3 regions of the Fontibacillus forbon genome follow, and region 3 is predicted to be linked to each of the others. Evidence: predicted binding sites of a transcription regulator. Region 3 holds the regulator's gene; each other region holds the start of a gene.
The links. Region 3 encodes LexA, which represses DNA repair genes until DNA is damaged. Its sites were predicted from a motif close to CGAACATATGTTCG; they were not measured.
Positions count from the first base shown of each region.

Region 1: a site for LexA is predicted at 5,778-5,791, ahead of recA (recombinase RecA). Genes of this name have one in related genera too.
Region 2: a site for LexA is predicted at 2,288-2,301, ahead of ACLB09_RS11625 (putative DNA modification/repair radical SAM protein). Genes of this name have one in related genera too.

Region 1 covers NZ_JBKGFV010000002.1:177,820-188,158, reverse strand. The annotation lists gene ACLB09_RS07555 (DUF3388 domain-containing protein) at 1-286, shown strand, start outside; gene ACLB09_RS07550 (helix-turn-helix domain-containing protein) at 369-1,412, shown strand; gene ACLB09_RS07545 (YajQ family cyclic di-GMP-binding protein) at 1,546-2,037, shown strand; gene rimO (30S ribosomal protein S12 methylthiotransferase RimO) at 2,206-3,534, shown strand; gene pgsA (CDP-diacylglycerol--glycerol-3-phosphate 3-phosphatidyltransferase) at 3,531-4,118, shown strand; gene ACLB09_RS07530 (competence/damage-inducible protein A) at 4,166-5,428, shown strand; gene recA (recombinase RecA) at 5,880-6,938, shown strand; gene ACLB09_RS07520 (regulatory protein RecX) at 7,042-7,884, shown strand; gene rny (ribonuclease Y) at 8,194-9,735, shown strand; gene ACLB09_RS07510 (TIGR00282 family metallophosphoesterase) at 9,844-10,339, shown strand, end outside.
Region 2 covers NZ_JBKGFV010000002.1:1,003,227-1,013,565, reverse strand. The annotation lists gene ACLB09_RS11640 (ABC transporter substrate-binding protein) at 1-532, shown strand, start outside; gene ACLB09_RS11635 (ABC transporter ATP-binding protein) at 545-1,348, shown strand; gene ACLB09_RS11630 (ABC transporter permease) at 1,360-2,139, shown strand; gene ACLB09_RS11625 (putative DNA modification/repair radical SAM protein) at 2,336-3,652, shown strand; gene ACLB09_RS11620 (TIGR03915 family putative DNA repair protein) at 3,640-4,401, shown strand; gene ACLB09_RS11615 (TRM11 family SAM-dependent methyltransferase) at 4,732-5,511, shown strand; gene ACLB09_RS11610 (methyl-accepting chemotaxis protein) at 5,676-7,265, shown strand; cobalamin riboswitch at 7,367-7,570, shown strand; gene ACLB09_RS11605 (ABC transporter substrate-binding protein) at 7,758-8,768, shown strand; gene ACLB09_RS11600 (FecCD family ABC transporter permease) at 8,765-9,811, shown strand; gene ACLB09_RS11595 (ABC transporter ATP-binding protein) at 9,808-10,339, shown strand, end outside.
Region 3 covers NZ_JBKGFV010000001.1:1,019,485-1,029,823, reverse strand. The annotation lists gene metH (methionine synthase) at 24-3,461, opposite strand; gene ACLB09_RS04730 (FixH family protein) at 3,840-4,253, opposite strand; gene ACLB09_RS04725 (HAD family hydrolase) at 4,320-5,114, opposite strand; gene ACLB09_RS04720 (hypothetical protein) at 5,168-5,704, opposite strand; gene ACLB09_RS04715 (DUF896 domain-containing protein) at 5,759-5,932, opposite strand; gene ACLB09_RS04710 (LysM peptidoglycan-binding domain-containing protein) at 6,084-6,332, opposite strand; gene lexA (transcriptional repressor LexA) at 6,628-7,254, shown strand; gene ACLB09_RS04700 (glutathione peroxidase) at 7,651-8,199, shown strand; gene ACLB09_RS04695 (nucleotidyltransferase domain-containing protein) at 8,206-9,066, opposite strand; gene glnA (type I glutamate--ammonia ligase) at 9,330-10,339, opposite strand, start outside.

The DNA of each region.
Region 1 (10,339 bases), on a different contig from region 3:
GAGACAGACGGTACGCAGCCAGTTATCGGAAGATGAAATGAACCCGAACAATGTGTTTATCATTGACGGGATTATCAGTACGCTCCGATCGAATGAAAAGCACTATCAGCTGTTGCAGCATTTAATGAGCATGCCTTCGACCATCGTCATAGAACATCCAGACGTATTCATTAAAGAATCCGAATACAATTATGACGATTTTGACATAATTATTGAATTGCGTAACAATCCTGATGAGCAAATCGTTTATGATACGTTCACTACAATTTATTCCGACGAGTTATGAAGCATAGCGTATGTCACGCTGCATCACATATAGATCATGAATTGACACATTATTATTTTTAACATTACGGGAGGTGATGGTCGTGTCGGATTTGGGCCAGCAATTGAAGGAAGCCCGCCTTTCCAGAGGATTGTCTCTGGACGACGTTCAAGAAATGACGAAGATTCGCAAGCGATATTTGGAAGCCATCGAGGCAGGGGATTATAAAGTTCTGCCCGGAAGTTTTTATGTGCGGGCCTTTATTAAGACTTATGCCGAAGCTGTGGGTGTGGATCCCGACGAACTGCTGAACGAGCATAAGCAACATGTGCCTGACGTGGCTCCGGAACCGGCGATGGAACCCGTGCTGCAGAAGCGGCGCAGTTCGCGGACGTCGGAACGTAATTCCAAGTGGTTGTCAACGACGTTGATGTGGTCGTTTGCCGTGCTGATCCTCGTGGTGATTTATATGTATTTCACCGTCTGGGGCAAGGGCGACGAAGCCAAGGATAATCAGCCCGACCAGACTCCGGTGACGGATGTCAGCAAAGGAAACAATGGAAACAGCGGAAACAACGGAAACGCAGGCCAAAACGGCTCGGATCCGGGAACGGGAAATGACGGAACCACGGGTAACGACGGAACGGGTACGGGGAATGCCGGAAATGGCACAAACGGCGGAACCAACGAGACCGGTGGGGACGATGCGAATACAGGAGCGGAACCTGGTACCGTGGTTGTTACCCCTGACGGTACGGAAGGAAGTACGACGAAATTTCTAGTTCAGGCGGCTGGAGACCAACCTGTTCCGGTCGTGATCACGTCCACCGGCAAGAGCTGGGTGGAAGTTCGCAAGGGAGACAAGAATGGAGAAAAGCTGTTTTTCGACAATACGTCGGAAAACGGAGGCGATGTATTGAATTACGAACTTGGTCCTGAAGGCCTGTTCATCAAATCGGGCGCCTCTTCGAAAACGACGATTACGGTTGGAGATCAGGTTGTTACGGACGGCAAGAATACTTCCAAAATCCAGTTAAATCTGGGCAGCGCCGATGCAGGAACGACAAATACGGATAACGGAACCTCGACGGACAATACTACCACTGACGGTACTAACGCCGACGGAACCGGAACTAACGCCGAATAATACGGGCGTCTTTGGCCGATGGATGGCCAGGGACGTCTTTTGTTTTTCAGCAGGCAGAATTCTCCTGACTCGACTTTGCGAAATCTTTTACATATAATTAAGGGATAGAGAACATTGGAAAGGAATGTGAATGATGGCTTCTGAAAGCTCTTTTGATATTGTATCCAAAATGGACATGCAGGAATTGACCAACGCGATCGACCAGACCGAGCGGGAAATCGCCAACCGGTTTGATTTTAAGGGCAGCAAAAGTGAACTGAAAGTCGAAAAGGACGTATTGGTGATTCTTTCCGACGACGAGTACAAACTGAATGCGGTAATCGATATTTTGCAGTCAAAAATGATAAAGCGCGGGCTGCCGATCAAAAATCTCGACTATGGCAAGATTGAGCCGGCTTCGCTTGGTGCAGTGCGCCAGCGGATTAATTTGAAGCAGGGGATCGATCAGGAAAACGCCAAAAAAATCAATGTGTTGATCCGTGATTCCAAACTGAAGGTGAAGAGTCAGATTCAAGGGGATCAGATCCGGGTTACCGGCAAGAGCAGGGACGATCTGCAGCAGATTATTCAAATGCTCCGCAAGGCTGATCTTACCGTCGATTTGCAGTTCACCAATCTGAAATAGACAGTGTACGGTCTCTCGCAGTGCAATGCACCGCGTGGGACTTTTTTCAATTATATTGCTGCATGGAGCTGATTTTATTGATTTTGACAGTACTGTTACGGAAATATTATACTTAATTAGGTTTTTTAATTCGGGATTACGGCTCTAGAGCAATGGGGGATATATCTCATGACAGAAAAAGTGAAAGTAGTTACGCTAGGCTGCGAAAAAAATCTGGTGGATTCCGAAATTATGTCCGGTCTGATTGATGCAAGGGGCTATCGGCTGGTAGAAGATCAAGAGGACGCAACGGTTATCATCGTCAACACCTGCGGCTTTATTGATGCGGCCAAAGAGGAATCCGTCAATACGATTCTGGATCTGGCCGATCTTAAGGAGACCGGCAAGCTGAAGGCCTTGATTGTTTCAGGTTGCCTGACCCAAAGGTACAAGCAGAGTCTTATGGAGGAGATGCCTGAGATTGACGGGATCGTCGGGACGGGGGATTTTTATAATATCAACCAGATCGTGGACGAAGCTTTAAAAGGGAAAAAGCCGATTCAAGTCGGAAATCCCGTGTTTAATTATGAAGAGAGCTTGCCCCGTAAGCTTACAACTGCCCGGCATACGACCTATATTAAAATCGCCGAAGGTTGCGACAACAATTGTACTTTTTGCAGCATTCCGCTAATGCGCGGAAAATTCCGCAGCCGTTCCATCGAATCGGTTGTGGCTGAAGTGGAGCTGCTTGCGGCTCAAGGGGTTAAGGAAGTCAGCCTGATTGCCCAGGACTCGACCAACTATGGCAGCGATCTCTACGGGGAGCTCAAATTGGCCGAATTGCTCGATAGAGTCAGTCAGGTGGCGGGAATTCAATGGGTAAGACTGCACTATGCTTATCCCGGATTTTTTAGTGATGATTTGATCGAAACGATGGCAAGCAACCCGAAAGTTTGCAAATACGTGGATATGCCGCTGCAGCATAGCGAGGATGCTGTTTTGAAGCGGATGCGTCGGCCTGGACGGAACCGGGATACCCGGGAATTGATATCTAAAATCAGGGAAAGAATACCCGGTGTTTCGCTGCGTACTTCCCTCATTGTAGGGTTTCCGGGAGAGACCGAGGAAGAATTTCAGGCGCTTTGCGATTTTGTGCGGGAAATCAAGTTCGACCGGTTGGGCGTTTTTACATATTCGATGGAAGAAGATACCCCGGCATCGCGTTTGCCGGAGCAAATCGATGACGAGGTTAAAGAATGGCGCGCCAATACGCTGATGGAGATTCAGCGTTCCGTCGCCAATGAGAACGGTGGCAAGTATGTCGGACAGGTTCTTGACGTGCTCGTGGAGCGATACGACGGACGCAGTGACGTGTATGTGGGACGGTCCCAATACGATGCACCGGAAATCGACGGGGAAGTGTTCGTAAGTAATTGTTCGGCAGCCATCGGAGAAATAACCAAAGTCCGGATTACGCATGCTTATGAGTATGATCTGTCAGGGGAGGCGATCCTGTGAATTTGCCCAACCGCATCACGTTAGCCCGAATTTTCATGATTCCGCTGATGCTTGTTTTTTTGCTGGTGGATTTGGATTGGTGGTCGTATGATCTGACGCTGGGGAATTATTCTTTGCCGGTGAATCAGCTGATCGGCGCTATTTTGTTTATCATCGCGGCAAGTACGGACGGAATCGACGGGTATATCGCCCGCAAGCATAATTTGGTTACGAACTTGGGCAAATTGCTTGATCCGCTCGCGGATAAGTTACTGGTGGCTGCCGTCTTGGTTGCGCTCGTAGCCATGGGCAAATGCGACGCCTGGATCGTGATCGTGATCATCAGCCGGGAGTTTGCCGTAACGGGACTTCGCGAAGTGGCCCTGCTTGAAGGCTCCGTAATCGCTGCGAGCAAATGGGGAAAAGCCAAGACCATCACGCAGATTATTGCCATTTCGGTGCTCTTGCTGAATAACTTCCCGTTCGAGTGGATCCATGTCCCATTTGACGAGATCGCGATCTGGCTGGCCGCCATCATTACGATTTACTCGGGAATCGATTATTTCGTGAAAAATAAAAACGTGCTTAATTTATCGAAAATGTAAGCCATCCGCAATTAAGCGTGCAATCCTCCGGAAAGGAGACATGACAAATGAAAGCAGAAATCATCGCAGTCGGTACCGAGCTGCTGCTTGGTCAAATCGTAAATTCCAATGCGCAATATTTGTCCCAGGAACTTGCTTCCATAGGGATTGACGTATATTTTCAAACCGTTGTGGGCGATAACGTGAATCGCCTGTCCCATGCGATTAGGGTCGCATCTGAGCGGGCAGACCTGCTTATTTTTACCGGCGGGCTTGGCCCGACCCAGGATGATCTGACCAAGGACGCCGTGGCTGCGGTGCTGGGAAGATCGCTACACATCGACCGGATCGCGATGGACAATGTGGACCGGTTCTTCCAGGGCCGCAGTGTTCCTATGACGGAAAACAACCGCCGGCAGGCGCTGGTCGTTGACGGGGGGACGCCGTTGCCGAACGAAACCGGGCTCGCTGTCGGGAATGCCATCGAGGAAAACGGGAAGTTTTACGTGCTGCTTCCGGGGCCTCCGTCCGAAATGAAGCCGATGTATGAGAAGCAGGCGAAACCATGGATTTTGCAGCATGTATTAACCCAGGAGGAGCCGCTATATTCCAAAATGCTCAAGTTTGCAGGCATCGGGGAATCGGGGTTGGAGACCAAGCTGCTGGATCTCATCGAGAACCAATCCGATCCGACGGTCGCTCCCTATGCCAAGGAAAGTGAAGTCACGATCCGGATCTCCACCAAAGCAAGAACAGAGCACGAAGCGATGGAAAAACTGGATAAGCTGGAGGCCGAAATCGGCTCAAGGCTCCCGGATCACCTTTACGCCAGCGAAGACGTGCCGATCGAGAAGACGATCGTGGATATGATGACGGAGCGGGGGCTCACATTGAGCGCCGCGGAAAGCTGTACCGGCGGGCTCCTGATGCAGTCGGTTACGGGCATTCCCGGCAGCGCCACGGTGTTCCTCGGAGGAATAGTCTGCTATTCCAATGCGATGAAAGAGAAACTTCTGAACGTGCCGCATGAATTGTTGGAAGGCGATAACGCCCCCGGGGCCGTCAGCGCGGAAACGGCCAAAGTGCTGGCGGAGCAAGTGCGCATGATCGTGGATACCGATTTCGGATTGTCGATTACGGGTGTGGCTGGCCCCGGTTATTCCGAACGCAAGCCTGTCGGTCTGGTATATATCGGTATTTCCCGGCGCGGCGGCGACACCGACGTCTATGAACTAAATTTAAAGGGAAACCGTGAGACGATTCGATTGCGGTCGGCCAAAACCGTGCTTTATCATCTTTGGAAACAATTGAAGGCAGAGCAGCCGCTTTAATCGGGAATGCTATGCCTTGCCTTACGGATTTCAACCGGAGTATAATAGATTTTAGCGGAAGAACCGCAGCAAACTGATTGTTTTGCTGCGGTTCTTTTTGTCGTTATAAGTATGGAACGGGAAGGAGTGGATCGTTAATCGCTTTGGGGCCAGAGGACTTGCTCGAGACATGGGGCGTCATCGTAAACGGCAGCATTACCATGTCAACGGGCACATTCAGCATGAGGGGAAGAAGAGCGCGGAAAATCATCGGTTCAAGCCTGGCGAATTATCCATTATGGGTGTTTTCGAAAGGAGGCAAAGCTTTTCTAAACGTTCCAGAAGGGTTTGAGCGACATAGAAAAATTTACGAATGTATGTTCGAAAAAATGCTTGGCAAACGTTCCAAAACAAGGTACAATTATAAATGTAAGAAATCGTATATCCAATCATATTTAAGGATGTGAGCTGATTGTCAGATCGTAAAGCAGCGCTGGAAATGGCGCTTCGTCAAATAGAAAAACAATTCGGTAAAGGTTCGATCATGAAGCTGGGAGAATCCACGCATATGCAGGTGGAGATCGTACCTAGCGGATCGTTGGCATTAGATATCGCACTTGGTACGGGGGGACTTCCCCGCGGCCGGATCATTGAAGTATACGGACCGGAATCTTCCGGTAAAACGACGGTGGCGCTGCATGCGATCGCCGAGGTTCAGAAGATTGGCGGACAAGCCGCTTTTATTGATGCGGAGCATGCCCTCGATCCTTCTTATGCAAACAAACTGGGCGTAAATATCGACGAACTGCTGTTGTCTCAGCCGGACACCGGTGAGCAGGCGCTCGAAATCGCCGAAGCGCTCGTGCGAAGCGGCGCCGTTGATGTCATTGTTATCGACTCTGTAGCCGCTCTGGTTCCTAAAGCGGAAATTGAAGGCGAGATGGGGGATTCCCACGTCGGTCTTCAGGCGCGTCTAATGTCCCAGGCTCTTCGCAAATTGTCAGGGGCAATCAGCAAGTCCAAAACGATCGCCATCTTCATTAACCAATTGCGGGAGAAAGTCGGCGTTATGTTCGGGAACCCTGAAACCACGCCTGGCGGCCGTGCCTTGAAGTTCTATTCCACGGTTCGTCTTGACGTTCGCCGTGTGGAAACGATCAAAATGGGCAATGATATGGTTGGTAACCGGACGCGGATTAAAGTAGTCAAGAACAAAGTAGCTCCTCCTTTTAAACAGGCGGAGATCGATATTATGTACGGTGAGGGAATTTCCAGAGAAGGCAGCATTATCGATATAGGTGCGGAACAGGATATCGTGGATAAGAGCGGCGCTTGGTATTCCTATGCCGGAGAACGGTTGGGTCAGGGCCGTGAAAATGCGAAGCAGTATCTTAAAGAGCATCCTGAAATTGCTAACGCCATCGAGCAGAAAATCCGGGAGGCCAGCAATTTGACGACTTCCGTACCTCCTTCGTCACCAAGCGACCAGGAAGCTGAAGCTAAAGAAGAACAGGCGCTTTTTGAAGAATAATAACTCATGCTGTTAAAGCGCTCTGTGGCCGGGGCTTCCCGGTACAGGGCGTTTTTTATTTAACTGAGATTCTAATTGTGCTGAATAAAGGAGCGATAGACGGGTGGAACAGCGATATGGCGGACGGAATAAACAGGCTGGCAGCCGGGGAAAGCAGGAACAATCCGGCGGCATTGTAGATATTTCGGAAGAGGGATTTTGGGAGATGACACGCGGCAATGCTTCGGAAGATCTCTCAACCGGGTCAACCGGGGAAAGCGGCGGTATTGATGCATTTCCTGAGGGCATCGATCTGACGATCACATCCGTTTTGCTGTTGAAACGTCCCAAGTTCCGATACCGGATTTCATTCGGGTCTTATTCACTGGAAGTCCATGAAGATGTCATGATCAAGTACCGCATGATTAAAGGCGCGGCCTTTACCAAGAACGAGTTGGAAGAAATCGTGCTTGCCGACGAACGGCAGCAAGCTTATGCGGATGCACTGCATTATTTGAGCCGTAAGCCGCGCACGGCCTTCGAAATAACTATGCGACTCGGAGAAAAGGGATGGAGCGAAGAGGCCGCAGCTGAAGTCGTACGGCGGTTAACGGCGGAGGGTCTGGTGAACGACGCGGCATACGCGCAAGAATGGGCAGGACAGCGTGTCCGCGGCCGGGGCAAGGGGAAGCTGTGGGTACGACATGAACTGCGTCAGAAGGGGGTTTCCAAGCCATTGATCGAAGAGGCCCTTCAAACGGTCAGCGAGGATGACGAGTTCGAGAGCGCCCTTGAGCTTGCTTCCAAGAAATGGCGTTCCACGTCTGGCGAGCCGGCAGACCGTAAACGAAAAACCGGAGCATTTTTAATGCGCCGGGGCTTTTCGGGATCGCTCGTCTCCAGAGTCATTCGCGAGCTTGGCAAGGAAGATGGAATGAGCGAAGAAGAAGAGTGGGAGAATGAATAACAGCAAAACAGACATTGCTTGTCATTTGCTTGACAATTTCTTTCATCAAATAATAAAATGAACATGAATCTATTTTTACTTGGGCCCTTTTTTTCCTTCCAAAATTATGGGTCCCGTGAAGATTCTATTCGAAAATCATGTAGGCCAAATTTTCCGTTTGTGGCTGGAGGAAACTTTGCATCACTCACACATGGAGAGCCTTGCCTTAAACGGCCTGTAATGAATTCTTTGTATGATGATGAATGAGAAAAATTACAACTGCAAACATCCCAAGGAATGCCTTGGAGGAAACAACGGGGAGGTGAACAGATGAACGCAGGAATCTGGATCGTTCTCGTTGCAGCCGCTTTATTCTTTGGGTTCGTGATCGGGTATTTTATTCGCAAATCTCTTGCAGAAGCTAAAATTTCCAGTGCGGAACAAGCTGCAAGTCAAATCTTGGATAACGCGAAGAAAGACGCAGAAGCACTGAAAAAGGAAACGGTTCTTGAAGCGAAGGACGAAGTCCACAAGCTTAGAGCCGAAGCTGATAAAGACATTCGTGAACGTCGGAATGAAATTCAACGACAAGAAAGACGATTGTTGCAAAAAGAAGAGTCGCTGGATAAAAAATTGGAATCGCTGGAACGTAAAGAAGAGCAAGTGGCTGGCAAAGAGAAACGGATTGAAGAAACACAGCAACAGATTGATCTGATTTACAAGAGTCAGGTTCAAGAACTGGAGCGTATTTCGAATTTGAGCATGGAGGATGCCCGTACCATCATTTTGAACAATGTGGAACAGGAAGTTCGCCATGAAACAGCCCAAATGATTAAAGACATTGAACAGCAAGCGAAGGAAGAAGCGGATAAGAAATCCCGCGAGATCATTACGCTGGCCATTCAACGTTGTGCGGCAGACCATGTCGCGGAAACGACGGTATCGGTAGTATCGTTGCCTAACGAGGAGATGAAGGGTCGGATTATCGGTCGTGAAGGCCGGAATATCCGTGCGCTGGAGACGCTTACCGGTATCGATCTGATTATCGATGATACACCGGAAGCGGTTATCTTGTCGGGCTTTGATCCGATACGCCGTGAGATTGCCCGCACCGCACTGGAGAAACTGGTGGCGGACGGACGTATTCACCCGGCGCGGATCGAAGAAATGGTTGAGAAATCCCGTCGCGAGGTCGATGAACGTATCCGCGAGTACGGTGAACAGGCTACTTTCGAAGTAGGGGTTCATGCGCTGCATCCGGATTTAATCAAGATTTTGGGACGTCTCAAGTTCCGGACAAGCTACGGACAAAATGTGTTGAAGCATTCCATGGAGGTGGCTTACCTGGCCGGACTTATGGCCGGAGAGCTGGGTGAGGATATCTCGCTCGCGAAGCGGGCCGGACTGCTGCACGATATCGGTAAAGCGCTTGATCATGAAGTGGAAGGATCTCATGTCGAAATCGGCGTGGAACTGGCTAAGAAGTATAAAGAGCATCCGGTCGTTATCAACAGTATCGCTTCTCACCATGGGGACTGTGAGGCAACTTCGGTCATTGCGATGCTGGTGGGTGCAGCTGATGCCTTGTCGGCAGCGAGACCTGGCGCACGGCGCGAAACGCTGGAGACGTATATCCGGCGTTTGGAGAAGCTCGAGGAGATTTCCGAATCGTTCGAAGGCGTGGAGAAATCCTTTGCCATTCAAGCGGGCCGCGAGGTGCGCGTGATGGTTCAGCCTGAAAAGATCGACGATGCGGAAGCATTCCGTCTGGCGAGAGATATTACGAAAACGATTGAAAGTGAACTCGATTATCCGGGGCACATCAAAGTTACCGTCATTCGCGAGACACGGGCGGTTGAATACGCTAAGTAAAGGTTATGCTGAAAAGTGGCCCCCCGTGGGCCGCTTTTTCACTTTTAAATATGATAAGTTCCGGAGGTATTAGTTCTACCGGAATGCCAGATCTGAGGAGGAAACGTCATTAAAGTTCTGTTTATCGGAGATATCGTTGGAAACACGGGACGTAAAGCGCTGAAGGATACACTGCCTCATTTGAAATCAAAATACAATCCGCACATTATTATAGCCAATGGTGAAAATGCTGCGGCCGGACGGGGCATTACCGCCAAAATCGCCAAAGATTTTTTTGACCTTGGCATTCATGGCCTAACGATGGGCAATCATACCTGGGATAATAAAGAGATCTTTGACTTTATCGACGACGAGCCGCGGATGGTGCGTCCTGCGAACTTTCCGCCGGGAACGCCGGGGTTGGGTTCCACGATCATTCGGGCTAACGGCAAGGAACTGGCCTTGGTTAACCTGATGGGCCGTACCTTTTTGCCGGCGATTGAGGATCCTTTCCGGATGGCGGACGAAATTGTGGGTAGTCTCTCCAAAAAGCATAAGTGCATTTTAGTCGACTTCCATGCCGAAGCCACATCGGAGAAAATCGCAATGGGCTGGCATTTGGACG
Region 2 (10,339 bases), on a different contig from region 3:
ATACGGCCTTAAACCCGAAGATGCCAAATTGATCGGTCAAGGGGGATTTGACGAAGCGTATATCGCTTTGAAAAAAGGAGAGGTGGACGCCGTTTGGGCCACCGGTGCGGTCATGGTGGAGAAGTTCGCAGCCATTGAAGGGGTGCACCAGCTGACGGACATGTCGCAAACGAAGGTACGGATCGGCAGCCAGATCGTCGCGCCGGAGTCGCTGATCAAGGAACATCCGGAAGCCGTGTCGGGTTTCCTCCGCGCACTGGACGAATCCTCCGCCTTTATCAAGGAGAACCCGGAAAAGGTGGCGGAGATTTTGTATAAAGAAGTCAAACAGCCGAAGGAAGCTACGTTGAAGGATTTGTCGGTGGTCAATTGGAATATCGATTTCGATCAGGCCGCGCTCGACAGTTTGTCCCGCCAGAAAAATTATATGGTGGAAAATGGAATCATACAGCAGGACTTTGAGTTGGAAGACAAAATCAAGCTGGATGCCTTGCGGGAAATTTTGCCTGACCGCGTGACCATCACACCATAGGAGGGGATTTAAATGTCTCTAGCGTTGCCGAAGCAGGGGGCTGCACTGAAACATACGATCACGATCGAGGGTTTGAATAAGAGCTACAGTGAACAAACCGGGGCCGGAAGCGGCGAACTTCACTACATCATCAAGGACGTGGATCTGGTGATTAAAGGGGGCGAGTTTTTCATCCTGCTTGGTCCGAGCGGCTGCGGGAAATCAACCCTGTTGAACATGATCGCGGGTTTCATCTCCAAAACCAGCGGGAATTTGCGAGTCGGAGGCGCCGATATCGATAAGCCCGGACGGGACCGGGCGGTCGTTTTTCAGCAGGCCGATTCCTCGCTCTTTCCCTGGCTTACGGTGAGGCAGAACGTAGAGTTCGGGCTGAAGATGAAAAAAGTCCCGAAGCGCGACCGGAGAGCAATCTCGGAGCAATATATCGATCTGGTCGGACTGACAGGGCACGGAGACAAATTTCCGAGAGAGCTATCCGGCGGGATGAAGCAGCGGGTACAATTGGCTCGGGTTCTGGCCAACGATCCCGAAATTTTGCTTATGGATGAGCCGTTCGGCGCGCTGGATGCAATGACCCGCAGGACGATGCAAAAGGAACTGGTGCGGGTCTGGCGGCAGACAGGCAAGACCGTCGTGTTTGTGACGCATGATATTCAGGAAGCCATCTTGCTGGGCGGACGAATCGGCATCATGTCCCCGGGCCCCTCCTCGAAAATATCGCATATTTACGATATTCCGCTCTCTTACCCCCGGGAAGTTTCCGGGGCGGAGTTTTACGAGTATCACGGCCGGATTCAGGCCCATTTTGACGAATAGGAGGAAGACGGATGACAGGATGGTTGAAAAAGAAATGGGCGGGCTTGCTTCTGCTTTGGATATTTCTTCTAGTGGCCTGGCAAGCTGGTGCTCTCCTTTATGGTCCCGAGGTGATCCCCGGCCCTGTGGATACCGTTAAAGGGGCGATAGAGCTGCTCAAAGACGGATCGCTCCCGAAATATATAGGAATCAGCTTTTACCGGGTGTTCAGCGGTTGGGCGCTCGGCAGCCTGCTGGCGATACCGCTCGGCGTCCTCATCGGCAGAGTGGATATAATCCGCCATTTCGCGGAACCGCTGCTTAATTTTATCCGGTTTATTCCTCCTATTGCCTTCATTACGTTATTTCTTGTCTGGTTTGGCATCGGGGAACAGTCGAAGATCGCTCTGATCCTTTATGCCACGCTGTTTATCGTGATGATGAACACGCTGACCGGCGTGCTGTCCGTCGAGGAGGATAAAATCCGGGCAGCCCGCAGCATGGGCGCCTCGGAATGGCAGATTGTCCTGCACGTCATTATTCCGGCGACCGCCCCGTATATGTTCACCGGGGTCCGGTTAGCTATGGGTACTTCATATATGGCGATCGTCGGGGCGGAAATGATCGCCTCCAATGAAGGCGTCGGTTTCCTGATCTGGAACTCGCGGCTGTTCTTCCGCACGGACTGGATTTTTGTCGGCCTCATCAGTCTCGGTTTAATGGGCTTTGCCACGGATCGCCTGTTCGGCTGGTTCGGCCGCAAAGTATTGTGGCGTTACGGGGTTATCAGCTCCGCTCCGGTCCGAAGATAGCCGAATTCGAAGCGAGACGCAGGTCTTTTCACCCGTTGGCGGAAGCCGCCACCGCCGAAATCATCCGAAGCAGTAATTCAACTCCATAAACGTTCATACAACGAGTCGCTCTTTTTTACTGAAGAGCGGCTTGTTCCTGTTATTTACAGGAACAAATGTTCGTATTATAATAGGAATCAAAAGGGAGGATCGGCGTATGGATGTGTATGATAAACTGACGATTTTGACGGATTCGGCCAAATATGATGTATCTTGTTCTTCCAGCGGTGTGGAACGTAAGAACGGCCAAGCGGGGGCGGCTGGCAGCGCGGTCAGCTCAGGTATCTGCCACAGTTTTGCCGCAGACGGACGCTGTATCTCGTTGTTGAAAGTGTTGATGAGCAACGTTTGTATCTTTGATTGCAAATATTGCGTAAACCGGCGTTCCAACGACACGCGGCGGGCTATGTTCACGCCGGAGGAACTGGCGAACCTTACGATGAACTTTTATCGGCGCAATTACATAGAGGGATTATTCTTAAGCTCGGGGATCATGCGGAACCCTGATTATACGACCGAGCAGTTGATTCGTGTGCTGGAATTGCTTCGGAATGAGTATAAGTTTGGCGGATATATTCATGTCAAAGGGATACCCGGTGCCGATCCCGCGCTGATTTCCCGGCTCGGCCTGTTGGCCGACCGGATGAGCGTCAATATCGAGCTGCCCTCACAGGATAGTCTGAGTCAGCTAGCCCCGGATAAGACCAAGGAGGCGATTTTGAAGCCGATGTCTCTTATCCGGCAAGGTATTCAAGAGAACGTTACGGACCTTGTCAAATACCGTCATGCCCCCAAATTCGTCCCTGCCGGGCAAAGCACCCAGATGATCATAGGAGCGACGCCGGACAGCGATTTGAAGATATTGACTTTGACGGAGGCGCTGTATCACAAGTACAAGCTGAAGAGAGTATATTATTCCGCTTATACTCCGGTGATGGAGCATTCCCTGTTGCCGTCCCTGGACACCAAGCCGCCGCTGCTGCGGGAGCACAGGTTGTATCAGGCGGATTGGCTGCTGCGGTTTTACGGATTTGAAGCGAAGGAGCTGCTGGATGAACGCACTCCGAATTTCAATCCGTTCATGGATCCGAAATGTAATTGGGCGATGAATCATATCGATCGGTTTCCCGTGGAGATCAGTACGGCGCCTTATGAGACATTACTGCGGGTACCGGGGATCGGGGTCAGAAGCGCAAAAAGGATTGTGAAGGCCCGCCGGGCGTCCAGGCTGGACTTTCCCGGGCTTAAGAAGCTGGGCGTCGTATTGAAACGCGCCCAATATTTTATCACCTGCTCCGGCAGACGTCTTGAGGGATTGAAAGTGAACGAAAGCACAATCTTGAGATCGCTATTGTCAACCAAAGAACTGGGCATGTTTCTGCCCCAACCTCAGGTGGAGCAGTTATCGCTGTTTACGGATGAGGAATTGGCGATGGGTACCGGAAGAAAGGACTTGATCCCATGCCTTGGGTGAACGATGTTGCTTATGTCTATGATGGAAGTTTTGACGGTTTGCTGAGCTGCGTATTCGAGAGTTATGAGCGCAAGGAGGAACTGCTGGATATTACTTCTGACGCAGATCCGCAGTATGTGCTTTTCGGCAACCGTTACGTTGAAACCGATTCGGGGAAGGCTGCACGGGTATATGATGCAATCGGAAATAAAATATCGCCGGCAGCCCAGGAATTGGTCCGGTTAGGCTTTCTCACATGTGACTCTCAAAAAGAAATGCTGATTTACCGCTTTCTGCGTCTTGGTTTCAAGCATGGGGGCGTTGTGATGAATATGCTGACGGAGAATACCGTTCATCAGCTTAATAAAGCAGTGAGGCATTTGAATTCCGAGAGCCATGCGTTCACGGGATTTGTGCGTTTTTCGGTCTACGGCGATGCTCTGGTATCCGTGATTGAGCCCAAAAATATTGTGTTACCTGTTTTGGCTCCCCATTTTTGCGATCGTTACCGTCAAGAGTCGTTTATGATTTACGATAAAACTCATGGACAGGCGCTGATACACCGGCCGGATGAGACGCAGAACGATAAGGTGTCAATTGTGAATGTGGATGAGTTGACTCTGCCGGATGTCAGCGAACAAGAGAAAGCTTACCGCAGTTTGTGGAAGCAGTTTTATAATACGGTAGCGATCCGGGAGCGGGTTAATCCGCGCGCGCAGATGTCCCATATGCCCAAAAGATACTGGGCGCAGCTCACGGAGATGCAGTGACGGGATTCAATAAAACTTTCAAATTTTTGATACAATGGACAATGAAAGTTGAAATTAGAATTTTGAAAATATGGAATGTGGTACGAGATATGGGATATGAAGTATGGAATTTGGAACCATTGTGCCCAAATCTATCGGGAGGAACAAGGTAAAGTGCAACCGAATCTAAATCATAACCGTGAACGGTTTATCTTTCTTTTTGCATGCCACGAAAATGATAGAGAACTGTGCCGGATGGAGCTTCGCGCTTTGTTTGGAGAAGAACCGGGATCATTATCATATATAGAGAGTCCTTTGAGGATCGAACCGAACAGGAGCCCGTTTGTTTCCATGCGGGTAGATGTTCTGTTCACCGGTCATTCGCTTGAAGAGATCATCACGTATGCAGCGGGAATAAAGCTGGAGGGAAGCACCTTCAAAGTACTGTATCTAAAAAACGGTTTGAAGCGAAGTTATGAGGAGCAGAGGCAACTGGAACGGCGAATTGGCGCGCATATCAGGGGGACGGCGAAAATGCGCCATCCGGACATAACGTTTGGGCTGCTTTCGTATAATGGCGGCTGGATGTTCGGCATCTGCCGTCAGGCAGACCCGGTCTGGCAGCAACATAAGCATAAGCCAAGGAATTACTCCACAGGACTGCCTGTTGCGATGGCTCGGGCGCTCGTGAATATCGGCATCCCTGATCCGAAAGGGATCAGGGCGATCGATCCGTGCTGCGGGATGGGCAATGTGCTGATCGAGGCGCTGTCCATGGGTGTCGATATCTTCGGCAGGGATTTGAATCCGCTGGCCATCCGGGGAGCCCGGGAGAACCTGGCGCATTTCGGGTATGATGACCCGGGGCTACTTTCGATTGGAGATATGAATCATGTGAGCGGGCATTATGATGCAGCCATTCTGGATATGCCTTACAATTTGTGCTCGGTGTTGCCGCAGGACGAAAAAAGAGCCATGCTATCGAGCCTGCGCCGGTTCTGCGAGACTGCTGTGGTGGTGTCGAGCGAAGAGTTAGAGTTCGATTTGCAGGCTTGCGGTTTTCAAATTAAGGACTACGGTCAGGTAGTGAAGGGTTCTTTTGTCCGTAATGTTTGGGTATGTCAGAGTTAAGAAACATCTATATATCACAACAAAATATAACATAACGTGTTATATCTATAAAATAGACATAGAAATTTGAAGAAAAATGTATTAAATTTCCGAAAAAACTCTTTTTATGTCTTAAGTCCTATTCTATAATGTAAGATAAACTTACATAAGAGGAGTGGGAACAAATGAATCAACTCCGCGGGATCGAAAGAAATGCATCCGTACTGGGTATGGGGGCGGCCTTTTTATTGTTTATCATGGCTTTATGGCAAAAGTTATCCTGGTATATGCCTTTCGTGGCCCTGATAGCCTTTATATGTTTTGCAACGCTCTCATGGAGTTTCCTAAAATTTCGACGCGAAGGACAAGAGACTTCCTCCTCGCTTCCTTCGGCAGCTCCGCCGGAACATGATGATAAAGGGCATTCCGAAACCGATTGGATCGTGATGGCCAATGAATCTCTGGTTGCGGCGGACAGGCTGCAGGCTGCCGTGGGAGAAGTGAACGAGAGCATGGAGCAACTCCAGCATTTATCCGATATTTCCTCTGTGGAGGATCTGAAGCTGAAGCACAGCAGTGAACGTTCTTTGGAACAGGTGCAGGAAAGTTTGGCTGCCATGCAGGAAGTTGCTACCTCCGCATTTCGGATTCAGGAGGCGGCGGATCAACTGCATATCCGCAGCGAGAAGACGCTGTCCGAAGCTTCGCGGATCACGGAAGCCCTCGCAGAGGCAGACGGGACGATTCGCTCGCTGGCGGAGTCCCAGCAGTCGATCAACGGACCGATGAACGATCTGGAGCGCAATACGAGACAACTTGGAGCCTTATATCGGGAGCTTGAAGGGATATCCGGCGAAGTATTGCTGCTCGCCCTGAATGCATCCATTGAGGCGGCAAGACTGGGGGAACAGGGTAAAGGTTTTGACGTAGTGGCCATGAGAATGCGCCAACTTGCCGAGCAGAGCAGCAAGGCGATCGGCAGTTCCGCCCCTCTGTTCCGGCAAATCACGGATGAGGTGGACCGGGTTAAGGATACGCTCCGGGATGGAAGAAAATCGGCGATGGACGGCATCGAATTGCTGAAATCGATGGGGAAGGACATCCTGTTCATTTCCGACGAGGTGGCCGAAGTGAACGGGCTGGTGGCCGAGACTGGACGGCGAAGCCGGGAACAATCGGAGATGACGCGGAATATGGAAAGCATGATGAAGGAAGTTCATGCGGGCCTTAACCGGAGTATCTCCCATGTGGAGGGTGCCTTGTCCCGGATGGAATCCCAGAGGGGGCATATCGGCAAGCTTCAAAGTGTTGCCGGCGGCCTGCACCGGGCGCAAGAGGAACTGCTATCTTCGTTGGAGGCGGTCCGGGGAAGTTCGGCCTCGGAGGAAACGGAGGAACAAAAAGCTGCGGTACGGGAACTGGGCCTGGTTTATGCCAGAAGACTTCAGGAAACGGCGAACAACAGCACAATGCTCTTGATGCGGGAATTTGAGCACCGCGTCGTTTTGGAGCGGCTCCTGGAAGGGGAGACGGGACTGGAAGCCGCATGGACAAACCGGTCCGACGGTTCTTTTGTCGTATCGATTCCAGAGGCGGGACTGCTCAATGCCAAGGGTCGCGATTGGTTCCGAGGTGCCATGAACGGGGAAACGGTCATTTCGGAGGTTTATGTATCGGCAATCACCAAGCGGCGTTGCATCACTTTGTCTGTTCCCATTTTAAAAGAAGGAGATGTTATCGGGGTATTGGGGGCCGATTTGTCCGTAGATCATTAAAGTTAGAATGACCGTTATGCTGGCCGATAGCCCGTATCGCATATTGTAAATTTTAAGCTTATCCCCTATAATCCATAGAGAAAGAAAGCCTAGATTCAAGCGAATAGAAAGTGCCCGTAGGTCCTGGAGCATGCTTGCCGCAAGCTTCGGGTTAAAAGGGAAGCCGGTGTAAATCCGGCACGGTCCCGCCACTGTGTACAGGGACGAAACTCATTTTGCCACTGTCGTACGGAAAAGTATGATGGGAAGGCGAGTTTTCGTCGCGGCCTGATAGTCAGGAGACCTGCCAACGGGAGTTTTAGACGGTCCTTCGAGGAAAGGATAACGTTCTGCTAATGAAGACGGAAACCGGTCTTGCGTGATTGACTTGAAGTTTCCGTAAATGACTTTGTAGACGTAACCCATCCGCTCAGGATGGGTTTTTCTTGTGGAATAGGGCTTCGCTTTGGCTCAGGCGTTTCTTAAAACAAGAAACCCGAAGGAGAGGGACTAATGAAGAAGTGGACTAAGGTTTGGGGGATTTGGCTGCTGGCGCTTTTGCTGCTCGTTACCGCCGGTTGCGGAGCGAATAACACAAACAGCACGGCGGACAATAGCAACAACGCGGGTCAGACTCAAGAACAGCAAACAAACGGTGCAAACGCACCGGAGCAGGAAGAACTTCATACGACTTACCCGCTTACCGTAAAGGATGCTTACGGAAGTGAATTTACGTTTGAATCCGCACCGCAGCGGATCGTCTCGCTGGCACCTTCGGAGACGGAAGGCTTGTTCGCCCTTGGTTTGGATGAACAAATCGTTGGGGTTTCCGATAACGACGACTACCCTGAAGCGGCTAAAGATAAGCCGAAAATGGGCGGTTTTCAGGTGAATGTTGAAGCGGTAGTAGCAGCGCAGCCGGATCTGGTACTGGCTGGAAGTCTGATCGGCGAAGATACGGTCAAGAGTTTGACCGATCTCGGGATGAAAGTGTTTCGCTCCAATCCCAAAACGATCGACGGGGTAATGGACAATATTAAAACGGTCGGCGAGATCACCGACCATCAGAACGAGGCAAAAGAAGTAACCGAACAAATGAAAGCTGAGCTGGACAAAGTTACCGAAGCCGTTAAATCTTTGACAGCCGATCAGAAGAAGAAAGTGTATATTGAGTTTTCTCCCGGTTGGACCGTAGGCAAAGGCGAGTTTATGGATGAAATGATCACACTTGCCGGCGGGGAAAACGTGGCTTCCGACATTACCGGTTGGAGCGAGATTAACGAAGAAAACATTATTAAAGCAAATCCGGACGTCATTTTATATGCGAAAAGTGTAATCGATGAGAATAACCGTACATTGGCCGAAATTATCAAAGGCCGCGGCGGCTGGGATCAAATCACGGCTGTGAAGGAAGACCGCATTGTGGGAATGGATGACAATTTATTGAGCCGTCCGGGTCCGCGCGTGACTCAGGGATTAATTGAAGTAGCGAAAGCGATTTACCCGGATTTGATCCAACCATGAGGTCAAAGCTGGCAGGTTACGGGACGATCGGCCTGGGATTGCTTCTCTTTACGCTGCTGATCTGCATCGGGTTCGGTTCCGTTCACTTGCCGGCAGGTGAAATCGTCGGGATTCTGCTGCATCGGATTCCGGGTCTCGGAGAATGGATCGAGCCTGATTGGAGCGTGGCTTCCGAACAAATCGTGATGCAGGTACGCCTGCCGCGCGTGTTGCTTGGCATGTTGGTAGGAGCTTCGCTTTCGGTGGCAGGCGCCGCGTTTCAAGGCGTGCTCCGCAATCCGCTTGCAGATCCCTTCACCTTGGGGGTTTCCTCGGGTTCGGCGTTAGGCGCGGCCGTGCTGATCTTTTTCGGCTGGCAATTTTCACTGCTCGGCATATTCACGCTTCCGGTGGTAGCTTTTCTGACCGGGGCGGCTACGCTGTGGATCGTAATGCGGCTGGCCAGGGAGAATGGAAAAATCCCGATCGAGAGTTTGATATTATCGGGTGTGGTTATGCAGTCTTTTCTCGGTGCGGTCGTCTCCTTTCTGACGGCGATGTCGAAAAGAACGGTAAATGAAATATTGTATTGGACGATGGGAAGCCTGAGTCTGCGAGGATGGTCGTATACGGCCATCCTGCTTCCATATTTGGCGTTGGGAGGATTGTTCCTGTGGAGCCGTGCCCGTTCCCTGAACCTGCTGGCATTGGGTGAACGTCAGGCGTCTCATTCCGGGTTGAATGTGGAGTCGACGAAGTTGGTCATTTTGCTCGTGGCTACGCTGATGACTGCCGCGGCCGTATCGGTTTCCGGCGTGATCGGGTTTGTCGGCCTTGTGATTCCCCACATGATCCGGCTCATCACGGGTCCGGACTATCGGCTTATTATCCCGCTCTCCGCGCTCGGAGGCGGCATTTTCATGATGTGGAGCGACCTTGCGGCCCGCTCGTTGCTTGCGCCAACGGAAATCCCGCTCGGGGTAATCACGGCTTTTGTCGGCGCTCCGTTTTTCGCTTTTTTGTTATATAAAAAGAAAAAAGCGCGGGAGAGGGAGATGTCATGATCGAGGTGAAGAATGCCGCAAAATCATATGGGCGTCTGAACGCGTTAAGAGATATCGATTGGAAGATAGAGCCCGGGGAATTTTGGGGAGTGATCGGGCCTAACGGAAGCGGAAAAAGCACTTTGCTTGGTCTGATTTCCGGGATTGAGTCACCGGACCGGGGCCAAATCAAACTGGCTGGTCATCCGCTGTCCTCATACAGCCGTAAAGAGTTATCCCGGAAGCTCGCGGTACTTCAGCAAGACGGGCTTCCGCCCGTTTCTTTTACCGTCCGGGAAGTCATCGAAATGGGCAGGTTCCCTTTTCAGGATTGGCGGGGAAGGGAAAAAGACGGACAAGCGGAGAGATTAATGCAGGATATTATGGACAGGCTGGAACTTGGAAGTCTGGCAGAACGCCCGCTAAGCAGTCTCAGTGGGGGCCAAAGGCAGCGGGCCGCGCTTGGTAAGGTAATGGCGCAACAGCCTGAGGTCGTATTGCTTGATGAACCGACAACCTATCTGGATATCCGTTATCAGATGCAGTTTA
Region 3 (10,339 bases):
GGAGGGTTCACTGGCCAATGTCTTTAAGCTTTATCCACGTTAAAATATTGGGCCTGCGGATGGGCAAATACCATCGCCGAGACGGATGCTTCCGGTTCCATCATGAATCCTTCGGTCAAATGGATTCCGATATCCTCCGGCTGCATCAACTCAAACAGCGGTTGCTGGTATTCCAGATCCGGGCATGCCGGATATCCGTACGAAACGCGGATTCCCTGATACCTTGCGCCATGACGCTGCTTCATCGTCATCTCCTGCGGATCCGGGAAGCCCCAAATATCGCGCATAATGTGATGAACCCGTTCCGCAAGCGCCTCCGCCGTTTCAAGTGCCACGGATTGCAGCGCATGGGAACGAAGATAATCCCCTTTTTCTTTCCATTGATCGGACAATTCGCGGACGCCTTGTCCCGCCGTTACGACCAAGAATCCGACATAGTCCATCGTTCCGCTTTCGACCGACTTCAGGAAGTCAGCCAGGCAGAGGAACGGTTCAACCCGCTGTCTCGGGAACGTAAATGTTTTCAACACCCGGGTCGTATCTTCCGGATCATAAATAATGATATCATCGCCCGAAGACTGGGCGGGGTAAAACCGGTACATCGCCTGCGCCCGGATAATCCCCTGGCTGATGGCATCCTGCAAAATTTGATCAACGGTTTCTTTTAACTGCACGGCTTTCTCATCACCCTGAGCCAATAGCTGTTCCACCGAACCGCGAAGCCCAAGATGATGCCCGAGCAGCATCTGCATATTGATATAAGGAATAATATGATTGATCGGATAATCCCGGAGCACATGCCGGTCCAGGTCCGGAGGTATAAAAACTGGCGCATCCGTGGAAATATTGGACCTCACCGCACGGCTTAGCTCCGGCATTGGCGCTGCGGGAGTTGCATTTTCATCCGCAGCTTTTTCGGCCTCAATATTTTGACGGATAAGTTCCCGGTGCGACGGGTCCATCAGCTTGTTCGCCAAGTCCAATCCATCCATCGCGTCTTTCGCGTAAACGACCAGCCCGTTATACTCCGGTCGTATCCGGGTTCGCGTAAACTTGCGCGTCAAAGCGGCTCCGCCCACGAGAATCGGCACATCGATGCCCGCATTCCGCAAATCCTGAGCGGTCGTAACCATTTGCTGCGCGGATTTAACGAGCAATCCGGACAAACCTACCGCATCGGGCAGTTCCTCACGACAAGCTTCAATAATCCGCTCCGGTGGTACTTTTATACCCAAATTTACAATCCGGTAACCGTTATTGGCCAGAATGATTTCCACCAGATTTTTACCGATATCATGAACATCGCCCTTTACCGTAGCCAGCAAAATCTTACCTTTTACGGATGATTCGTTCTTTTCCATAAACTGTTCCAGATAAGCTACGGACGCTTTCATCACTTCCGCGCTTTGCAAAACCTCGGCCACAATAAGCTCGTTGTTGTTGAACAACCGGCCAACTTCCTCCATCCCTGCCATCAGCGGCCCATTGATCACCTCGAGAGCGCTATAGCGGTTCAACGCTTCTTGCAGATCAGGGATTAAGCCTTCCTTCGTTCCCTCGACGACATAGGAGGCCAGGCGTTCTTCCAGCGTCAAGTTGACGATCTTCTCCTGTTTCTCCACTTTCTTGTTCCGGAAAGCGGCCACAAACGCGGCAAGCGTTGCGTCATTCGTATTGTAGATCAGTTCCTCGGCAAGCCGACGCTCCTCTTCCGGGATCGAAGCGTAGCGCTCTACCTTCTCCGTGTTGACGATCGCATAATCCAGCCCTGCCTTAGTGCACTCATACAGAAAAACGGAGTTCAGCACTTCCCGCCCGGCTTCAGGAAGACCGAAGGAAACGTTACTGATCCCGAGCACCGTATGACAAGCTGGCAGTGCCTCTTTGATCAGGCGGATCCCTTCAATCGTTTCCTTGGCGGAGCCGATGTACTGCTCATCCCCGGTACCCACCGGGAATACAAGCGGATCGAAAATAATGTCTTCCGCATTAAGGCCGTATTTGTTCACGAGCAGGTCATGCGAACGCTTCGCAACTTCCAGCTTATCCTGCCGAGTAATCGCCTGTCCGCGTTCATCAATGGTGCCTACAACGACGGCAGCCCCGTATTTATGAATGAGCGGAGTCACGTGCTCAAACTTTTCTTCTCCGTCTTCAAGGTTAATGGAGTTAATTATAGACTTACCCTGACAGTAACTCAGTGCCAAATCCAACACCTTCGGATCGGTCGTATCGATCATCAACGGCACTTTGACCTTTTTGACGACCAGCTCAAGAAAAAGTTTGATATCCTCCGCTTCATCCCGGTCCGGATCCTGAACGCAGACATCGATTACCTGGGCTCCGCTTTTAACCTGGGCACGAGCGATTTCCGAAGCTTCTTCGTACTTGCCTTCCACGATAAGCCGTTTGAATTTGCGCGACCCAAGAACATTCGTTCTCTCCCCGACCATATACGGACGATTGGCGGACTCAACATAGACTTGATCAATTCCGCTAATCGCCGGCGGATGTTCCCCGGCGATTTCCCGCGGTGGATATCCTTTCATCTTCTCGGCCAAAGCCTTGATATGCGCCGGAGTCGTCCCGCAGCATCCGCCCGCGATATTCAACCAGCCCTGCTCCGCAAAAGCAGCCATCTTTTGGGCCAGCGAATCCGGCGATTCATGATAATTGCCGTTCTCGTCCGGCAGCCCTGCATTAGGATGGCAGCTCACGCCTGCTTTTGCCATTTCGGATAGCGTTCGGACATGATCCCGCATGAATTCCGGGCCTGTAGCGCAATTCAGACCGATAGAAACCGGTTTTAAATGCTCCAGCGAAATATAGAAGGATTCGATATTTTGACCGGCCAAGGTTGTCCCCATCGGCTCGATCGTTCCCGAAATCATCAAGGGAAGCACTTTGCCTGTCGTAGCATAAGCACGCGTGATCCCGATGCTACCCGCTTTTACGTTCAGCGTATCCTGAGACGTCTCCAGCATCAGGGCATCCACGCCAGCCTCAATCAGCACGACAGCCTGCTCTTCATAGCTGCTAATCAGTTCTTCAAACGTAACCCCGCCGGTTACAGACAACGTCTTCGTCGTCGGCCCCATCGCTCCAACAACATATCTCGGTTGCTCCGGAGTGCTGTATTTTTCCGCTGCTTCAACGGCGATCCGCGCGGCAGCCAGGTTAATTTCACGCGTGCGATCCTGCAAATCGTATTCAGCGAGCACCACGGACGTCCCGCCAAACGTATTGGTTTCAATCAAATCCGCGCCAGCCTCAAGATATCTCTCATGAATGGACTGTATAACATCTGGACGGGTAAGGACGAGAATTTCGTTACAGCCGTCCAGTTCCTCGCCGCCAAAATCCTCCGGCGTCAAATTCTCCTGTTGGATCATGGTACCCATCGCTCCATCAAGGATCAATATTCGTTCTTTCATTTTGGATTCCAAGCTTGGTTTACTCATGATCAATTCCCTCCCGCAAAACGTTAAGATTTAGTTTATCAGAATGAAGCGTTTAAGGAAAGGGATAATATGAAATCCACATCCGGTTCCAGCCCTATCATGTAAGGCTCTTTACCTGAATGAATAAGGAGTCAACAGCCTCTCGGCTACCGGATATCGCTCAATCCGACCTCAATAAAGCATGGTAATCCCATGGATGCAATTAGAATTTTAAACACGAACGAAATCATATAGAAGGAAGAAAAAGTTCGTGATTTTCCGAATCAAAATGAGGTCATAAATGGCTATTGGAATACAACAAAAAGGCTGCCTTCCCATAAAGGTAATGGCAGCCTTTGATATGCTTGAATTCAATGCCTGGGTTCAATGCTTGACGTATTATTCAACTACCTTGAATTCCACAGAAGGCATAGAGTGCTGATCCCTGGCAGTAACATGGGAAATCACGTGATAAGTCCCAGTCGATTCAAGCACCGTTTCGAAGATGTAGCTTCCGTTCCCGGCACCTTTAACGGTCTCCATGTTATGGTTTTCCTCATTATCGCCGTCTTTCCAATATTCAAAAACAACCTCTTTGGCGTCGTCGACAGTTTTACCCTGATGGGTCACTTTCGCTTCAAAAGTCACTTTTTCGCCGGTTTGAACCTGGGTGGGATTGACGGTTAGTTCGACCTTGATCGGCTCCAGCGTATTCTCAGAAGATGAATGACCTTCACTCCCGCTTCTACCGCATCCGCTCAGCAGCAGAAACAGCACGGTAAGGCTGACCAGCAGCCAGGTGTTCCTTTTCACGTTATTCCCTCCCTTTTCGCGACAAGCTTATGCATCTGATTCAACAAAGCTTCATCTCTGCAAACCTTAGGCAAACTTAGCAATGATATCGTGAAGCTGAGACAAATGTTGAACTTCATAATTAGGGACGATTTCGTCGTTACGGTTCTTTCCGTCCCGATTCACCCAAACCGTGGTCATCCCAGCACTAAGTCCGCCGCAAATATCGGTAGTCAGCTTGTCTCCGACCATCAGGCTTTCTTCCGGCTCCACGCCGAGCCGTTCCAAGGCATGACGGAATATTGCGGCATCCGGTTTCCCTCTGCCGAAGGCCCCCGAAATAACGATTTCGTCAAAATAAGGTGCCAACTCAGGCACTCCGTCCAGCTTTTCCTGTTGCAGCGCCGGACAGCCGTTCGTGAGGAGCAGCAGTTTCACATTCCCTTTCAGCTCGTTCAAAATCGTGAAGGTTTCCTCATATACATGCGGCCGGGACCGGCGTTCTCTGCCGAATTGTTCAGCCAGTTCACCCGCTAAGTCTTCATTATCTACACCCAGAGCCAATAATCCACGGCGCCAGGATTCCTTGCGGTATACAGGGGCGAGTTGCTCCAATTGACGGAATTCCGGCTGTTCGCCTGCGGAAAAATTTGCCCACAATCCTTCAAACGGATTAATCCCGATCATTTTAGTAAAAGGGAACGTTTCATAGGATTCGTAAAGCTCTCTCGCTTCCTTGCGGACAGCTTCTTCCAGTTTGGCCGGATCGATTCCGACTGCGTCCTGCGCACTTCGGCAAGTCGCTTCAAAAGCTTCCCGGACACTTCGTTCATCCCAAAGCAAAGTATCGTCCAAATCAAAACAAACCGCTTTAATCGCCATTTCTATCTGCACACTCCCCCGAAAAAATTCACCGCACAAACGCCGGCCATCATTTATTCCTTTTCAAACGTTACGTGATGCACTTTAGCATACTGTTCCAGGCGCTCGCCCATAGCTTCCGTATCAAAAAGATTGCGTCCCCGGTAGAAAACCCAATTGGTGTCTTTCCCTTTCGGCGAGATGGTCACCTTTTGACGGGTAACTCTGATTTTGCTGATATTGCCTGCTTCCAGGATTTTGTCCCGATTGTACTTGGAAGTGTACAAATATCCTTTATTAATCCGCAAATAAGGTTTTCTCAAGAAAATAGTCAAAGCCAGAATGAGATACAGAACGATCGTTAGCCAAAACAAACCAGAGCTCATTTCTGCTGCGCTTCCCACCAGTCCAACAGCCGCGTACAACAGGGCCAGCAATACCAGAAGGCCAGGCAGTATCATATTACGCCCCCGAAAAACTTCACCTTCTCCTTTCGATCCCAGCGAGGTGCGGGGATTCTGGCTTCCACGACCTTGGCCCACGTTAGGGCCTTTACCTTTTTTGTTCATTCTGATCTGATTTCTTTCTACTTTTCTGTCAAACGAAGCCATGATCTTTCCTCCTAAAAATGTATGGTTATGTATGCAAGGCCTCTCGGCCCAGCATTACTTATCCACGATTTCGATCGACTCTAACTGCTGACGAAAATTGTTACGGATGTTCTGCAAATAAGTTTCACGAAGCTGGGCTCTTTCCAGCTTTTCGTCTTCCGTCAACCCTTCGGCTTTATTTTTGCGAGCCAGTTCATTAATGCGATTAACCAATGTATCTATATCCATGGTTTTCCTCCTATGTTCTCAATTAATTTCATAAGGCAACAATTCTTACTTTGACATGAGAAAAAGAGCTTGTCAAGGCGAGTTGCCCTTGGAACCAAGCTCCTGGGAAGACATTCATATAGATGAAGTAAAATTATCGCTGATTCATCACTTAGTTGGGAAGAACGATCGTGTCGCCGCTATGAATATTGCTTCCGTTCAATCCGTTGAGCCGGATAATCGACTCCACATAAATTCTCGTATCTTTACCACGGGGTTTATGATTCACGGCAATCTCCCATAAAGTGTCGCCCGGCTTAACGACGATCGTCGGCAATGCAGAGCGATCGTATCCGTCTGAAGCCGCAGCAAACGCAGTAACCACTCCCGTTCCGGTGATCATCAAAACAAACAGCAACAAGCATACTTTCCCCAGATTTCTGCTCCAGCCAGAAACAGTTATATTATTAGTCCACGATCTACGAGGTGCCGGTTTATCATAGATGCTTTGATATGTACTATATTTAAGCATTATTCATCATTCCAAACATGTGTTCTTATCGTTGTTTTCACTATAACACGAACACTTGTTTGATTCAATAGTTTTTTCGAACAATTGTTCTCTTTTTTATCTTCAATTTAGAACTTACGTTTGTACGAACGGAAGTTCTATGTTATAATTTTTCCAAACGTTACTAATGGGGTTGATGATCGTTATGTCCAAGGTGTCCAGCCGACAACAGGCAATACTAGAATTTATCCGCAACGAGGTCAGAATGAAAGGCTATCCTCCTTCCGTACGTGAAATCGGCGAAGCTGTTGGACTAGCTTCCAGTTCAACGGTCCACGGCCATCTTGACCGTCTCGAGAAGAAAGGTTTCATTCGCCGCGACCCGACCAAGCCTCGGGCCATCGAACTTCTGGGCCAGGAAGACTCCGATTCCATCGGAATGTTCGCCCACAGCATTACCCGCGTTCCAGTCGTTGGTAAAGTCACTGCAGGTGTGCCTATTACAGCCACCGAGAACATAGAAGACTATTTTCCGCTTCCACAGCATTATTCCGCCGATGGCGAAATCTTTATGCTTTCCGTCATGGGGGACAGCATGATCGAAGCCGGAATTCATAATGGCGACTATGTAATCGTAAGGCAGCAGCAAACCGCCAACAACGGCGATATCGTAGTGGCCATGACGGAAGACGACGAAGCAACCGTCAAAACTTTTTACAAAGAGAAAGACCACATCCGCTTGCAGCCGGAGAATCCGACAATGGAACCGATTCGGTTGAAGCATGTCAGCATTCTGGGCAAGGTCGTCGGATTGTTCCGCGATCTGCACTAATCTATATTTAACTTACAGGTAAGAGGCTTCCCTTTAACGAGGGCAGCCTCTTTTCATTTTTCTACGACGAAGTTGCAGTCACTCCTATACGGGCCACATATCATCATTCAGCAGATTCCTGGATCTTCCCGCTCGCTCTCCGCGCCATAACTTTCTCAACCTCAAGCGGTGTCTGTGGTATTTTTTCAGGGCAAGCACCATATCCATCAGCTCCTTGCCTTTAGATTACCCGAAATATCAAAAATCATCGGAGATTATTCAAATTCTGTAAGTTCAACTTTCTTGAAAATTTTTCAACGATAGGTTGATCCTATAACAGTTATCTCTTTTATATATTAGATCAATTAAAAATGCAGTCTTATAATGGAATTATGCTTCAGAGGGAGGGATGAACGGATGACTGTTTATGATTTTCAGGTGAATACGATTCACGGCACGCCGGTTTCATTGTCCGTTTATCGCGGAAAAGTACTGCTCATTGTCAATACTGCCAGTAAGTGCAGCTATTCCGGTCAAATGGCCGATCTTCAAAAACTTTATGAAAAATACCGTCAGCAAGGGTTTGAAATACTCGGTTTTCCTTGCAATCAATTCAACGAAAAAGAACCAGGGGAAAATGCGGAAATACATAAAACCTGCACACGCGACTTCGGGGTGACATTTCCCTTGTTTCAAAAAATGGACGTCAGGGGAGCTTCCGCCCACGGTTTGTTTCACTATCTTACACAACAAGCGCCTTTCCAAGGTTTTGACCGCCAGAGCCCAACGGGTCCGTGGATGCAAAGCTTTTTACAAGAAAAACACCCCGAGATTTACGCTGGCGACGGAGTCAAATGGAATTACACCAAGTTTTTGATCCATCGCGACGGTTCGGTATACGGCAGATATGAAACCACGACCGAGCCGTCAGAATTGAAGACCGATATCGTCTCGCTTTTAATTTAGGCATGGTTACCTTTCATTGTTGAATATCGAATGAGCCCTCAGTAAAGTCTCTGTTTCCTGAATTAATTCATGCATCATGTTAAAAGCTTTCTTTAAGTGATCATGATCTTCTGTAATTAAGGTAAAGATATGGTTTACTCTATAGGAGTATTTGTTTGGCACGATACTGAATGAATCGGCAATAGCGGTAGCCCCCTTTTCATTCATCAAATAGGTTTCATTCATGGCGAACAAAACCTGATTCAGGCAAGCGACAGACCTGAAACAGCATCCGGCAATATAAGATAAATCATTTTTGTAAATACCTTTATGCCCATTTTCGAGTGAAAAGGTTGCCTCCCAGAAAAATTTTTGAATGATTGCTTTTTGAAAAACGACCGGGTACGGGATGGTTCTACTTTTCAGTTCCTTTACAACTCCGAAAGGGTCCCACAACACCTTACACAACGCAATCTCGGCAAAATAAATACTGTTCGCAAATCCGTGAGGGTGTCCCGGTTGGTAATCGATAGCGACATCTCCCTTTGTACATTGTTGAATGACCTGTAACACGCTATTCTGATCACGTAATAACAGGTCAACAGGTGTTTGATCTACCTTTAACCAGCCTCCCCCATTAATCCAGGGGCCCCACTCCCCGATTTCTGTCACCAAGTTATCCCTATGTTCGTCATCAATATCTGCAGCAACCTTACGAAGCATAGCGATGTCCAGGCCTTGTGCGGGATCGTAATAAATTCCGATATCAATATCCGACTCGGGACCTTCCGTTCCCCTGGCCCTTGAACCGCCGAGCACCAAAGCGCTTACTCCGCTAACTTCCTTTAAGCTGTCAACGATCTTTGAAATGGTCTGTTGCACGTCCATTTATCTCGCTCCCGTCCATTAGCTTGAATAGGATCAATTATAAGGAATGCGGTTTTTCGAGGGAAGGGAGAAAAAGAATTAATCGGTTTCTGCCCGATAAAAATAGCAGAAGAAAAGCAATTCGAAATGTTTATGTAGGCAATCCAAACCAGTAAGTAGAAATTCAAGATATGGGTATTCAACAAATCCCCCTTCTATCATTTTATAAACAAAATCCCCTGAGGTCTAAGCCTCAGGGGATTTCACATCTACACTGAATTAGATTAATAAAGCGTCATGTATTGGTCGCGTTCCCATTGGTGAACTTGCGTGCGGAAGATGTCCCACTCGATTTCTTTCAGTTCGTAGAAATGGGTAAGAGCGTGATCGCCGAGTGCTTCGGTGATGATTTCGCTGCGGAGCAATTCGCCCAGCGCTTCTTTCAGATCGGAAGGCAAGCTAGGGATGCCTTCTTCCACGCGCTCTTCTTCGGACATGACATAGATGTTACGGTCAACCGGTTCCACGAGCGGCAATTCGTTCTTGATGCCGTCAAGGCCCGCTTTCAGCATAACAGCCAACGCAAGGTACGGGTTAGCCGCCGGATCCGGGTTACGTACTTCAACGCGAGTACTAAGACCGCGGGAAGCCGGAATACGGATCATCGGGCTGCGGTTACTGGAAGACCAAGCCACATAACAAGGTGCTTCATAACCAGGTACCAGACGTTTGTAAGAGTTAACGGTCGGGTTCGTCACGGCCGCAAATGCGCGGGCATGCTTCAGAATCCCTGCCATGTAGTGACGGGCATCCTTACTCAGTCCAAGCGAATCGCTTTCGTCATAAAAAGCATTCACATCTCCTGTAAACAAGGATTGGTGACAGTGCATACCGGAACCGTTCACTCCGAAGAGCGGCTTCGGCATAAAGGTCGCATGCAAACCATGCTGACGAGCGATCGTCTTAACTACGAGTTTGAAGGTTTGAATTTGGTCGGCCGCTTTAACGGCATTTGCATATTTAAAGTCGATTTCGTGTTGGCCCGGAGCCACTTCATGGTGGGAAGCTTCGATTTCAAAGCCCATTTCTTCCAGCGTCAAAACGATTTCGCGGCGGCAGTTCTCGCCGAGATCCGTAGGTGCAAGGTCGAAGTATCCGCCTTGGTCATTCAGTTCCATGGTCGGATTGCCCTTCTCGTCGGTTTTGAACAGGAAGAATTCCGGCTCCGGACCCACGTTCATGGACGTATAACCCATCTCTTCCGCTTCTTTCAAAGCACGCTTCAAAATGGCGC